One region of the Mesorhizobium robiniae genome, then DNA from elsewhere that is predicted to be linked to it. Evidence: riboswitches for the same ligand, from Rfam matches in the RefSeq annotation. Region 1 holds a riboswitch; the other holds the start of a gene.
The links. Region 1 has a riboswitch for thiamine pyrophosphate ahead of ABID19_RS22175 (ABC transporter permease). Riboswitches for the same ligand answer to the same signal wherever they lie in the genome.

Region 1 (5,304 bases):
AAGCGCGCCGCCGAAGACAAAGGTGAAGAGCAGCGTGAACATGATCGGAGTCATCACCAGATCAAAGAGCTGCTCCGGCACATGCTTGAATTTCAGCACCGCGCGCCATCCGAAGACGAGTGCGTTGGAAACGGCTGATGGGGTTTTGGGCCGAGCGACCGTTTGCAGCCGCTGCAGGGATGTCGTGTCGATCATGGCCTGTCGTCCTTGCGGCTTTCACCCAAGCCCGGCTGGCCCGTCAGCGCGAAGAAGACCTCCTCGAGGCTGGGCTGGCCCATGGAGAAATCCGACAGCTCGATGCCGCCGGCGACCAGATCGGCCAGCGCCTCGTTGGCGGCCTTCGCCGTGCCGGCAAGGACGGAGAGCTCACCACCTTCGGCGCTGCGTTGGACGGGATGTTCCAGCCGTCGCTCCAGGATGGCCGCCGCCTCGTCCAGCCGCGCAACATCGGCGAGCGCGACATGGAGATAGCCGGAGCCGGTGGCCGCCTTCAATTCGCGGCTGGTACCCTCCGCGATTTTCCTGCCGTGGTCGATGACGGCGATGCGCGCTGCGAGTTGATCGGCCTCTTCGAGATATTGCGTGGTGAGCAGGATGGTGACGCCGGACTCGGCGAGGCCGCGGATCATGCCCCAGACATCCTTGCGGGCGTTGGGATCGAGGCCCGTGGTCGGCTCGTCGAGGAACAGCACGCCCGGCGTGACGACCAGCGACGCGGCTATGTCGAGCCTCCTTCGCATGCCACCCGAATAGTCCCTCACCTGCTTCGTCGCCGCTTCGGACAAGCCGAAAGCCGCAAGCAGGTCGTCCGCACGGGCTTTCGCGGCGCGGCCACGAAAGCCCCAGAGCCGGGCGAGCAGGACGAGGTTCTCCCGACCCGTCAGATCCTCGTCGAGCGAAGCGAACTGCCCGGTCATCGCGATAGCCGCACGGACCTCATGCGGGGCCTGCACGAGGTCGTGCCCCATCACGGTCGCAGAACCGGCGTCGGGGCGCGACAGCGTCGCGAGCATACGCATCAGCGTTGTCTTGCCGGCGCCGTTCGGGCCAAGGATGGCGAAAATCATGCCACGCGGCACGTCGAGATCGATACCATCGACCGCGCGCAGCTTGCCGAAGGTTTTGACGAGGCCGCGGGCAGAAATGGCTGACTGGGCAAGACCCGTGGAGGGCACACCCATGGGAGAAGTATCGTTCATGCAATCATCCGGCAGTCACAGAATGAACGCCAATTTCGGCGTGATGGCTGCGTTGTCAATCCTCTTCAGGCGCACGAGCTTGCCGTCCGGCTTATCATCATGCCAGAGGCCCCGACCGCGCAAGGTGACCTAACCCTCGAGGGTTACGAGCCAGTCAGATCAATATCGGAGAGGCCTATACTCGTCTTGGGCTTCTCACTCGATCACGGCGCAGGCCTGACGATTTCCGGCATCACCGGCAGGCTGGCTTTTATAGTCGTCCTGTCCGCCATGGATCATCAATGCCTTGCCTCGTATCGCCGTTTCTCCACCATCCAACTTGACCATGCTGTTGAAAGCCTGCGCCCGCAAAACGCCGTCGGCGCCGACCCGCTGGTTTGGCATATCGCCTGCGTGCGGGCCTTTTTCAGTGAGATACCCATGTTTGGCATTGGTCGGATTGAAGTGCCCGCCTGCCGACTCATGGCCGGCCTGATGGTCGCACTTTCCGGTTTCATGAACATGGAACGCCACCCATTCACCCGCCGGCAGTCCTGTTACCTCCAACTCTATCAGCACACCCTTGGCCGTCTCGGTCAACGTGGCCGTTCCGTTCTTCTCGCCAGCCATGTTGACGAATTCGGCTTTCGCGGTCGCGGTGTCCTGAGCCGCTGCAGGCATCGCAACCGCCAGAGCCAATCCTGTTGTCGCAAGCAATTTGTTCATAGACTCGGCCTCCGGTTGTCCAAGCGAGCCAAACAACAAAGGGGACTCTTCGTTCCATTTTGGAAGTGAGTTTTTGTCTCCGTCACGGCTGCCGGAGAAACGAAGACAGTGCGTGGAACTCGATAGTCTGCGTGTCATGGGAACTGGAACCTCACGACATTTACACCAATTCGAAAAGTTCCGCGGTTTGCCAGCCTGCCAGCAGTATGATGACACCTCCAACGAGTCTGAGGAGCGTCTTTTCAGCGATCGACTTCACCATCAATCCGGCCATCGGCGCTGCGATCACGCCGCCAAGAACCAAGCCGGCAACGGCGACCAGATTTTCGGTCAGCTCTCCTGCCTCTTCCCAATGGCCCGTCAGCAATGCAAACAAGAAGGTCAGAGACACTGAGAGCGTGATGAGGAACTCGCTGGCATTTACCGTACCAATAACGTAGCGGGGCGTTCCGCCAAAACCGAGAAGGCCCGTCGTTACGATGGGTCCCCATCCGCCACCGCCTGCTGCATCCAGAAAGCCACCACCAAGTCCAAGAGGAGGCACCGCGCCTGCAGGGACCGGGTTACTGGGAATCCGCCGGAATGAACGGAACAGGAGCCAAGCTCCGACGAGCGCAAGATATGTGGTCACATATGGCTTCATGACGGCTCCCTCGAACGAGGTGAGCACAAAAGCGCCGAGAACGCCGCCGAGCACGCCAAATGGCATCAGCCGCCAGAAGAGCTTCCAGTCAATGTTACGGTGATAGAGATGAGCCGAACCTGAGGCTGCGGTGGTAAACAGCTCAGCTGCGTGAACTGACGCCGAAGCGTGCGCAGGAGACACACCAAACCCCAGTAGTGTCGTCGAGGAAACCACCCCATAGGCCATGCCGAGAGCCCCGTCTACAGCTTGGGCTACAAACCCCACGATCGCAAAAAGAATGAATTCTTGCATTTGGCTCTCCGAGGCGCGGGTCGCAATTGGCGATAGAGAAACCCGTTGCCTACAACGTATGCAATTATATCTTCACGCTTCCACAATTCATCAAACGCGCGGCATCGATAATGGTGGCGACGAACGGAAAACATCCGCTCGACCGACGCCTGTTCCCAAATCTCGACAGGATGCCGGCTTTTCTGTTTTGCTCAAATGTCCCTGACGGCACCTCAAACTCCCACCCTGAAGTTTCACGCTAGACGCAGACTTGCACCCCCACGCTTTATCTGTTTAATTGCCGCCATCCACAGGGGTGCTCCGTATCGTCGGGGCTGAGAGATGGGCTGCAAGCCCGTAAACCCTAGAGCTGATCTGGATAATACCAGCGGAGCGAGGCGGGCGATGTTTTCTGGCGCACAGATCTTTCTTTTTCCGATGTCCGGCGATTTCGTCGGCCCGCTCGAGGGCCATGTCACGATCGCGGTCTCGGCCAACAGCCCGACCCCGCGCTGATCTCTCGCGCCGGAGGTCCCGCATGTCCCAGCCCTTCTGCGCCGCACCGCGAATCGCGGTCTTGTTCGCCAAGGTTGGACCGGCCTTACTATCGGCCGGCACGCTGGTTTTGGCTTGGGAGCTCTATGCGCGTATCTCGGGCATCTCGCCCACCACGTTGCCGGCGCCGTCACGAGTCCTCGCCCAGGTCATCCAGCAGCGCCAGGCGCTATTCGACAACACCATACCGACGATCAGCGCCACATTAGCGGGTTTCGCCTGCTCGCTGGCCGTTGCCTTCATCCTTTCGGTGCTGATCGATTTCTTCAAGCCGCTGCGCCGCGCCCTGTTCCCGGTGTTCATCATCAGCCAGACCCTGCCGCTGGTGGCGATCGCCCCGCTGGTCGTTCTCTGGTTCGGCTTCGGGCTGACGCCGAAGATCATGCTGGTCGCGCTCGTGACTTTCTTCCCCATGCTGGTCGCGCTGGTGCAGGGTTATGAATCGACCGATCGGGATATCTCGGCGCTTCTAAGTTCGATGGGCGCTTCGCGCATGCGCATTTTTTTGCTGGCCCGCCTGCCCTCCTCGCTGCCCTATTTCTTCGCCGGACTGCGCATCTCGATCACCTATGCAGTGGTGGGCGCCATCTTCGCGGAATATGCCGGCGCGGCCAAAGGGCTCGGCATCTACATGCTCAACGCCAAGAACAATTTCCGGCCCGATCTCGTGCTCGCGGCTGTGCTGGTCAGCGCCTTGCTCACGCTGGCCCTGTTTGCCGCGACTGTGCTGATCCAGCGCGCCGCCATGCCATGGGAGCGGCTCGATACCGCACGAAAACCATGAGCAGGCGGCTGGAACTGCGCGAAGTCAGCAAGAGTCTTGGCGATATCGACGTGCTTGCCGGCATCACCCTGCATGTCGAGGCGGGCGAATTCGTTTCAATCCTCGGGCCCTCCGGAGCCGGCAAATCCACGATCTTCAGGTTGCTGACGGGCGATTTCGAAGGCCACGGCGGCGATGTCAACTTCGACGGCCGGCCACTTGCCGAAGCGCGACGACCGTTTGCCTTCATGCCGCAGCGCGACGCCCTGATGCCCTGGCGCACGGTTATCGACAACACCGCGCTCGGACTTGAAGTGCAGGGCATGTCCCGCAAGGCGGCCCGCAGCAAAGTAGCACCGCTCTTCGGGGAATTCGGCCTTGCGGGCTTCGAGCACAAGTATCCCGCACAGCTCTCGGGCGGAATGCGCCAGCGCGCCGCGCTGCTGCGCACCGTCGTGCAGGACCGCGCCATGCTGTTGCTCGACGAACCGTTCGGCGCACTCGATGCCCTCACGCGCACCGGCATGCAGCGCTGGCTTCAGACGATGTGGAACTGGCACCGCTGGACCGTCCTGCTGATCACCCACGATGTCCGCGAGGCGGTCTTCCTGTCCGATCGCATTTATGTGCTGAGCCGCCGCCCTGCCCGCGTGCTGCGCGAAATCGCCATACCTCTTCCGCACCCGCGCAAGGATCTTGCCTCGCCGGAAGCCAGCGCCATCGAAGCCGACATCCTCGACACTCTTCTCGATCAACAGCCCGATCAAAGGACATGACCATGCTTTCCAGACGCCTCTTCATCACTGCCGCATTGATCGCCGGGCTCGGACCCGTCACATCCGTCTGCGCCCAGCAGACTGTCACCGTCGCGCTAGACTGGACGCCGAACACAAACCATGTCGGGCTCTATGTCGCCCAGGCGAAAGGCTTCTACACCGAGGCCGGGCTCGACGTGCAGATCCTGCCCTACACCGACACAGCGGCCGGTACGCTGATCGCCAACCGCGTGGCCGATTTCGGTATACTGGGATCCATAGGATTGTTCACCCAACGCACGGCCGGCGCCGACCTCGTCGCCACCTACGCCATCATGCAGACAGAAACCGGCAGGCTGGTGTTCAATGCCGACCGCGCCGATATACACTCCCCCAAGGACTTGGACGGGC
Region 2 (5,304 bases), on a different contig from region 1:
TAGGCCGGCCGCCGGATGAGCGCGGGATCTGGACGCCACAATGTCATGACTTATTAGAGATCGAAATCAGTGCAATTGACAATCGAAATAATGCGCCGTCATGGTGTCGGGTGCGAAAAAGTGGACACTCATGGCCGCATTGAAACTCGATCAGATCGACCTCAAAATCCTCGACGCGGTCCAGCGCGACGGGCGCATCACCAAGCTGGCGCTCGCCGACAAGGTCGGCCTGTCGCCGACGCCGTGCTGGATGCGGCTGCGCAAGCTGGAGAAGGCGGGCATCGTTTCCGGCTATCACGCCAAGGTCGCGGTGCGCGCCGTAGCGCCCGTCGCCACCGTGCTGATGGAAGTGACGCTGGCCAGCCACCGCCAGGCCGATTTCGACCGCTTCGAGCGCGTCATCCGCGACGTCCCCGAAATCGTCGCCTGCTGGTCGGTGGGCGGCGGCGTCGACTATCTGCTGAAAGTGATGGCACGCGACATCGACGCCTATCAGCGGCTGGTCGACGCCCTGCTCGAACGCGAGATAGGCATCGACCGCTATTTCACCTACATCGTAACCAAGACTGTGAAGGAGGAGGTCGCCTTGCCGGTGGCCGATCTGTTTCCGGTGTCATCGTAACACCAGAGAGATCGTCTGCCCGGGCGATGCAATAGAGACAATCTCTCTACGCGTGGGCGCCGAAACAGCCTCTCTGTCTGCACCAAGCGCATAGTCTCTCCGTATTACTTCGAACCGGGAGACATCGAAATGTCTGCGCATTTTGCCCGCTCACAACGCCATGAAGCGCTTGACCGCCTCGCCGACCGCCGGCTGCTGCGCGAACTCGCCTATGTCGACGGCCACTGGACGGCGAGCGAAGCCGCCGAAAGCTTCGAGGTGACCGATCCTGCGACAGGCGCCACCGTCGCCTTCGTCGCCGCCCTCAACGCCGGACAGACGAGCAGGGCGATCGACGCGGCATTCCGCGCCTTTCCCGCCTGGCGGGGACTATTGCCGCAGGAACGCGCGAAGATCCTGCGAAAATGGTTCGATCTGATCGTCGCCGCCAAGGATGACCTGGCGCTCCTGATGACACTGGAACAGGGCAAGCCGCTCAAAGAATCGCTTGGCGAGATCGACTACGCCGCCTCCTTCGTCGAATGGTATGCCGAGGAGGCCAAGCGCCTCAACGCTGAAAGCGTCACCAGTCATCTGCCGAATGCCGAGATGCTGGTGCGGCGCGAACCGCTTGGTGTCGTCGGCGTCGTCACGCCGTGGAATTTTCCCGCGGCCATGCTGACCCGCAAGGCGGCGGCCGCCCTTGCCGCTGGCTGCACCATCGTCGCGCATCCTTCGTCGGAAACGCCGCTGTCGGCGCTGGCGCTGGCCGAACTCGGCGAACGCGCCGGCCTGCCGGCAGGCGTGTTCAACGTTCTCACCGGCAAGGCTTCGACCATCGTCGGGCGGATGTGCGAAGACGCTCGCATCCGCGCCATGAGCTTCACCGGCTCGACCGAGATCGGCAGGCTGATCGCCGCGCAAAGTGCGCCGACGATGAAGCGGCTGGTGATGGAGCTTGGCGGCCATGCGCCGCTGATCGTCTTTGCCGACGCCGATCTCGACAAGGCTGTGACCATCGCAGTCGATGCCAAATTCGCCACCTCCGGCCAGGATTGCCTCGCCGCCAACCGCATCTATGTCCAGCGCCCGATCTACGATCGTTTCTGCATCGCCTTCGCCAGGCGCATCGAGGCGTTGCGGACAGGCAATGGCTTGGCCGGTGACACCGACATCGGGCCTTTGATGCACGAGCGCGGCGTCAAGAAGGTCGAGGAGCAGGTCGCCGATGCGCTCGCCCACGGCGCACGCTGCCTCACCGGCGGCGGTCGCCATGCAGCAGGGCCGCTGTTCTACCAGCCGACCCTGCTGGCCGACGTCACCGACGACGCGCTGATCATGCGCGAGGAAACCTTTGGTCCGGTCGCCGCCGTGACGCCCTTCGACAGCGAAGACGAGGTCATCGCCCGCGCCAATGCCACCGAATACGGCCTCGTCGCCTATGTCGTCACCGAGAACGGCGGCCGCCAATTGCGCATGGGCCGCGCGCTCGACTACGGCATGGTCGCCATCAACCGCGTGAAGATCACCGGCGCGCCGATCCCGTTCGGCGGTGTCAAACAGTCCGGTATCGGCCGCGAGGGCTCGCGCCACGGGCTCGAAGCCTTTACCGATCTCAAATATCTCTGCTTGGATGTGGCCTAAGCCGCGCCCGACACGTTTTCCTTAGGAGTAGAAAAATGCTCGACCAGTCTAACGAACTCGCCGCCTGGGACCGCGACCACTTCTTCCATCCCTCGACCCATATGGGCACCCACGCGCGCGGCGAGAGCCCGACCCGGGTGATGGCCGGGGGCGAAGGCGTCACCGTCTGGGACAACAATGGCAAGAAGAGCATCGATGCCTTCGCCGGGCTCTACTGCGTCAATGTCGGCTATGGCCGCCAGAAGATATCAGATGCCATCGCCGCGCAAGCCAAGAACCTCGCCTATTACCACGCCTATGTCGGCCACGGCACCGAGGCGTCGATCACGCTTTCCAAGATGATCATCGACCGGGCGCCGCAAGGCATGTCGAGAGTCTATTTCGGCCTCTCCGGTTCCGACGCCAACGAAACCAACATCAAGCTGATCTGGTACTACAACAACGTGCTCGGCCGGCCGGAGAAGAAGAAGATCATCTCGCGCTGGCGCGGCTATCACGGCTCCGGCGTCATGACCGGATCGCTAACCGGGCTCGACCTGTTCCACAACGCCTTCGACCTGCCGCGTGCGCCGATCCTGCACACCGAGGCGCCCTACTATTTCCGCCGCGCCGACCGCTCGATGAGCGAGGAGCAGTTCTCGCAATACTGCGCCGACAAGCTCGAAGAGATGATCCTGGCCGAAGGCCCGGACACGGTCGCCGCCTTCATCGGCGAGCCGATCCTCGGCACCGGCGGCATCGTGCCGCCGCCCGCCCTCTATTGGGAAAAAATCCAGGCGGTTCTGAAGAAATACGACGTGCTGCTCGTCGCCGACGAAGTGGTCACCGGCTTCGGCCGGCTGGGCACCATGTTCGGCTCCGACCATTACGGCATCAAGCCCGACCTGATCACCATCGCCAAGGGCCTAACCTCGGCCTATGCGCCGCTGTCGGGCGTCATCGTCGCGGACAAGGTCTGGCAGGTGCTGGTGCAGGGCTCCGACAAGCTCGGCTCGCTCGGCCACGGCTGGACCTATTCGGCGCACCCGATCTGCGTTGCCGCTGGTGTCGCCAACCTTGAGCTGATCGACGAGATGGACCTGGTGACCAACGCCGGCGAGACCGGCGCCTATTTCCGTGCCGAACTGGCGAAAGCCGTCGGCGGCCACAAAAACGTCGGCGAGGTACGCGGCGACGGCATGCTGGCGGCAATCGAGTTCGTCGCCGACAGGGACGACCGCGTATTCTTCGACGCCTCGCAGAAGATCGGGCCGCAGGTCGCGACCGCTCTTGCCACAAGCGGCGTCATCGGTCGCGCCATGCCGCAGGGCGACATTCTGGGCTTCGCGCCGCCGCTCTGCCTGACGCGTGAAGAGGCCGACATCGTCGTCTCCAAGACGGCCGATGCGGTGAAAAGCGTGTTTGCGGCGCTTTAGTTACTGTCAATCGGCGCTGCCCTCATCCGCCCGTCGGCACCTTCTCCCCGTGAAAAGCGGGGAGAAGATATGGGTCAGGGCAGCGCGAACTTGCATTGTCTGGAAACGGCCGTTTACGGGCCGGCTGAATATCGACACCTACCGAGGGCTCGGGCTGTTCGCCGACACGGTGAGATCGAGCGCGACATGGCCTTGCGGCGCGCCGAAGCGAAGGAAGGCTTCCGACAGCGTCGCGAACACCGGCCCGGCATCGCCCCTCAGCTTGGTGCAGAAATTCTTCGACCTGTCGAAGACGCCCGAAGTCTTGAGAAACTCGATGCAGTCGTAGATCTCGTCCATGTGATGGCCCTCGCCGAGCGGATAGAGCGAGAACTGCGCGGCGACTTCTTGTCCGAGCTTTTTTGCACTGTCGACATGTGCCCGCGCCGCGTCGATGCGCTCGGCCAGGGACAAATTATGGCTGCTGCCGGAAATCGGCGTACAGATCGGATCGTCGGGCTCGCCCGGACAGCCACGCGACACCGCTGCCGACAACACGCAGTGCACGCCGCTCGCCGCTGCCGATGCGAACAGATCGCGCATGGCCGGGAAAAGCTGGTCGGGCGGGCCGACGATCAGCGTCGAGATGTCGTCGGTCTCGATGCGGAAATTCGGCCGATAAGGATCCATCGCCGAAATAGCTTTGAGGATGACGCCGACGAAATCGTCGCACATCGGATAGAGAGAAATCTGTGCACCTGAAAACATGGTCGCCTCGCTCCGCTGGCATTACCCAGATCAGCTTGAGGGACCGAAGGCTTGACACCTTCCATCTCAGCCCCGGCAATACGGAGCGCCCCTGTCGATATCGGTGGACGTAACACCGGCGCAAAGGATGTTCAAGTACGATCCAGTGCCAATCGCAACGCCCGTTCAGCCTCTGCCTTCGGGTGGCCTGTTCAGCCCTGTGACCCGACCTGTTCGGCGGCGGCTTCGAGCGATCTTTCGAATGCGTCGACCATCTGATCGACCTGAGGCTCGGTGATGATCAGCGGCGGGCAGAAGGCCAGCGCGTCGCCCATGTTGCGCGAGATGACGCCGTTCTGCTGCAGGAAGCCATTGACGAGCCCGCCCAGCGCGCCGGCGGTCTGCCACGGGGTCTTGTTCGCCTTATCGCCGACCAGTTCGACTGCCGCGATCAGGCCGACGCCGCGTACCTCGCCGACAAGCGGGTGCGAAGCGAGGTTGCGCAACCGTTTCTGCATATGCGCGCCGACCGTGCGCGCATTGCCGACAAGATCGCGCTCCTCGATCAGCTTCAGGTTTTCGAACGCGACCGCCGCTGCGACGGGATGGCCGCCGCCGGTGAAGCCGTGGCCGAAGGTGCCGATGCGATTGCTTTCGTCGGCAATCGGCTCAAAAATCTTTTCGTTGATCAGCAGGGCCGAGATCGGCAGGTACGACGAAGAAATCTGCTTCGACAGCACCATGATATCGGGCCTGATGCCGAAGGTCTGCGAGCCGAACATCTCGCCGGTTCGGCCAAAGCCGCAGATCACCTCGTCGGCGACGAGCAGGATGTCGTATTTCGACAGGACCGTCTGGATCTTCTCCCAATAGCCCGCCGGCGGAACGATGACGCCGCCGGCGCCCATGATCGGTTCG

Region 2: linked by a shared signal. The riboswitch ahead of ABID19_RS01900 (YkoF family thiamine/hydroxymethylpyrimidine-binding protein) and the one ahead of ABID19_RS22175 (ABC transporter permease) in region 1 are both predicted to bind thiamine pyrophosphate.

What each region holds. Positions count from the first base shown of each region.
Region 1 covers NZ_JBEPMC010000008.1:120,530-125,833, reverse strand. The annotation lists gene ABID19_RS22195 (ABC transporter permease) at 1-195, opposite strand, end outside; gene ABID19_RS22190 (ATP-binding cassette domain-containing protein) at 192-1,199, opposite strand; gene ABID19_RS22185 (superoxide dismutase family protein) at 1,395-1,904, opposite strand; gene ABID19_RS22180 (sulfite exporter TauE/SafE family protein) at 2,065-2,841, opposite strand; TPP riboswitch at 3,123-3,235, shown strand; gene ABID19_RS22175 (ABC transporter permease) at 3,359-4,159, shown strand; gene ABID19_RS22170 (ABC transporter ATP-binding protein) at 4,156-4,914, shown strand; gene ABID19_RS22165 (ABC transporter substrate-binding protein) at 4,911-5,304, shown strand, end outside.
Region 2 covers NZ_JBEPMC010000001.1:401,367-406,670, reverse strand. The annotation lists gene ehuR (MocR-like ectoine utilization transcription factor EhuR) at 1-47, opposite strand, end outside; gene ABID19_RS01915 (Lrp/AsnC family transcriptional regulator) at 140-622, shown strand; gene ABID19_RS01910 (NAD-dependent succinate-semialdehyde dehydrogenase) at 752-2,245, shown strand; gene ABID19_RS01905 (aspartate aminotransferase family protein) at 2,281-3,660, shown strand; gene ABID19_RS01900 (YkoF family thiamine/hydroxymethylpyrimidine-binding protein) at 3,799-4,407, opposite strand; TPP riboswitch at 4,398-4,510, opposite strand; gene ABID19_RS01895 (aspartate aminotransferase family protein) at 4,599-5,304, opposite strand, start outside.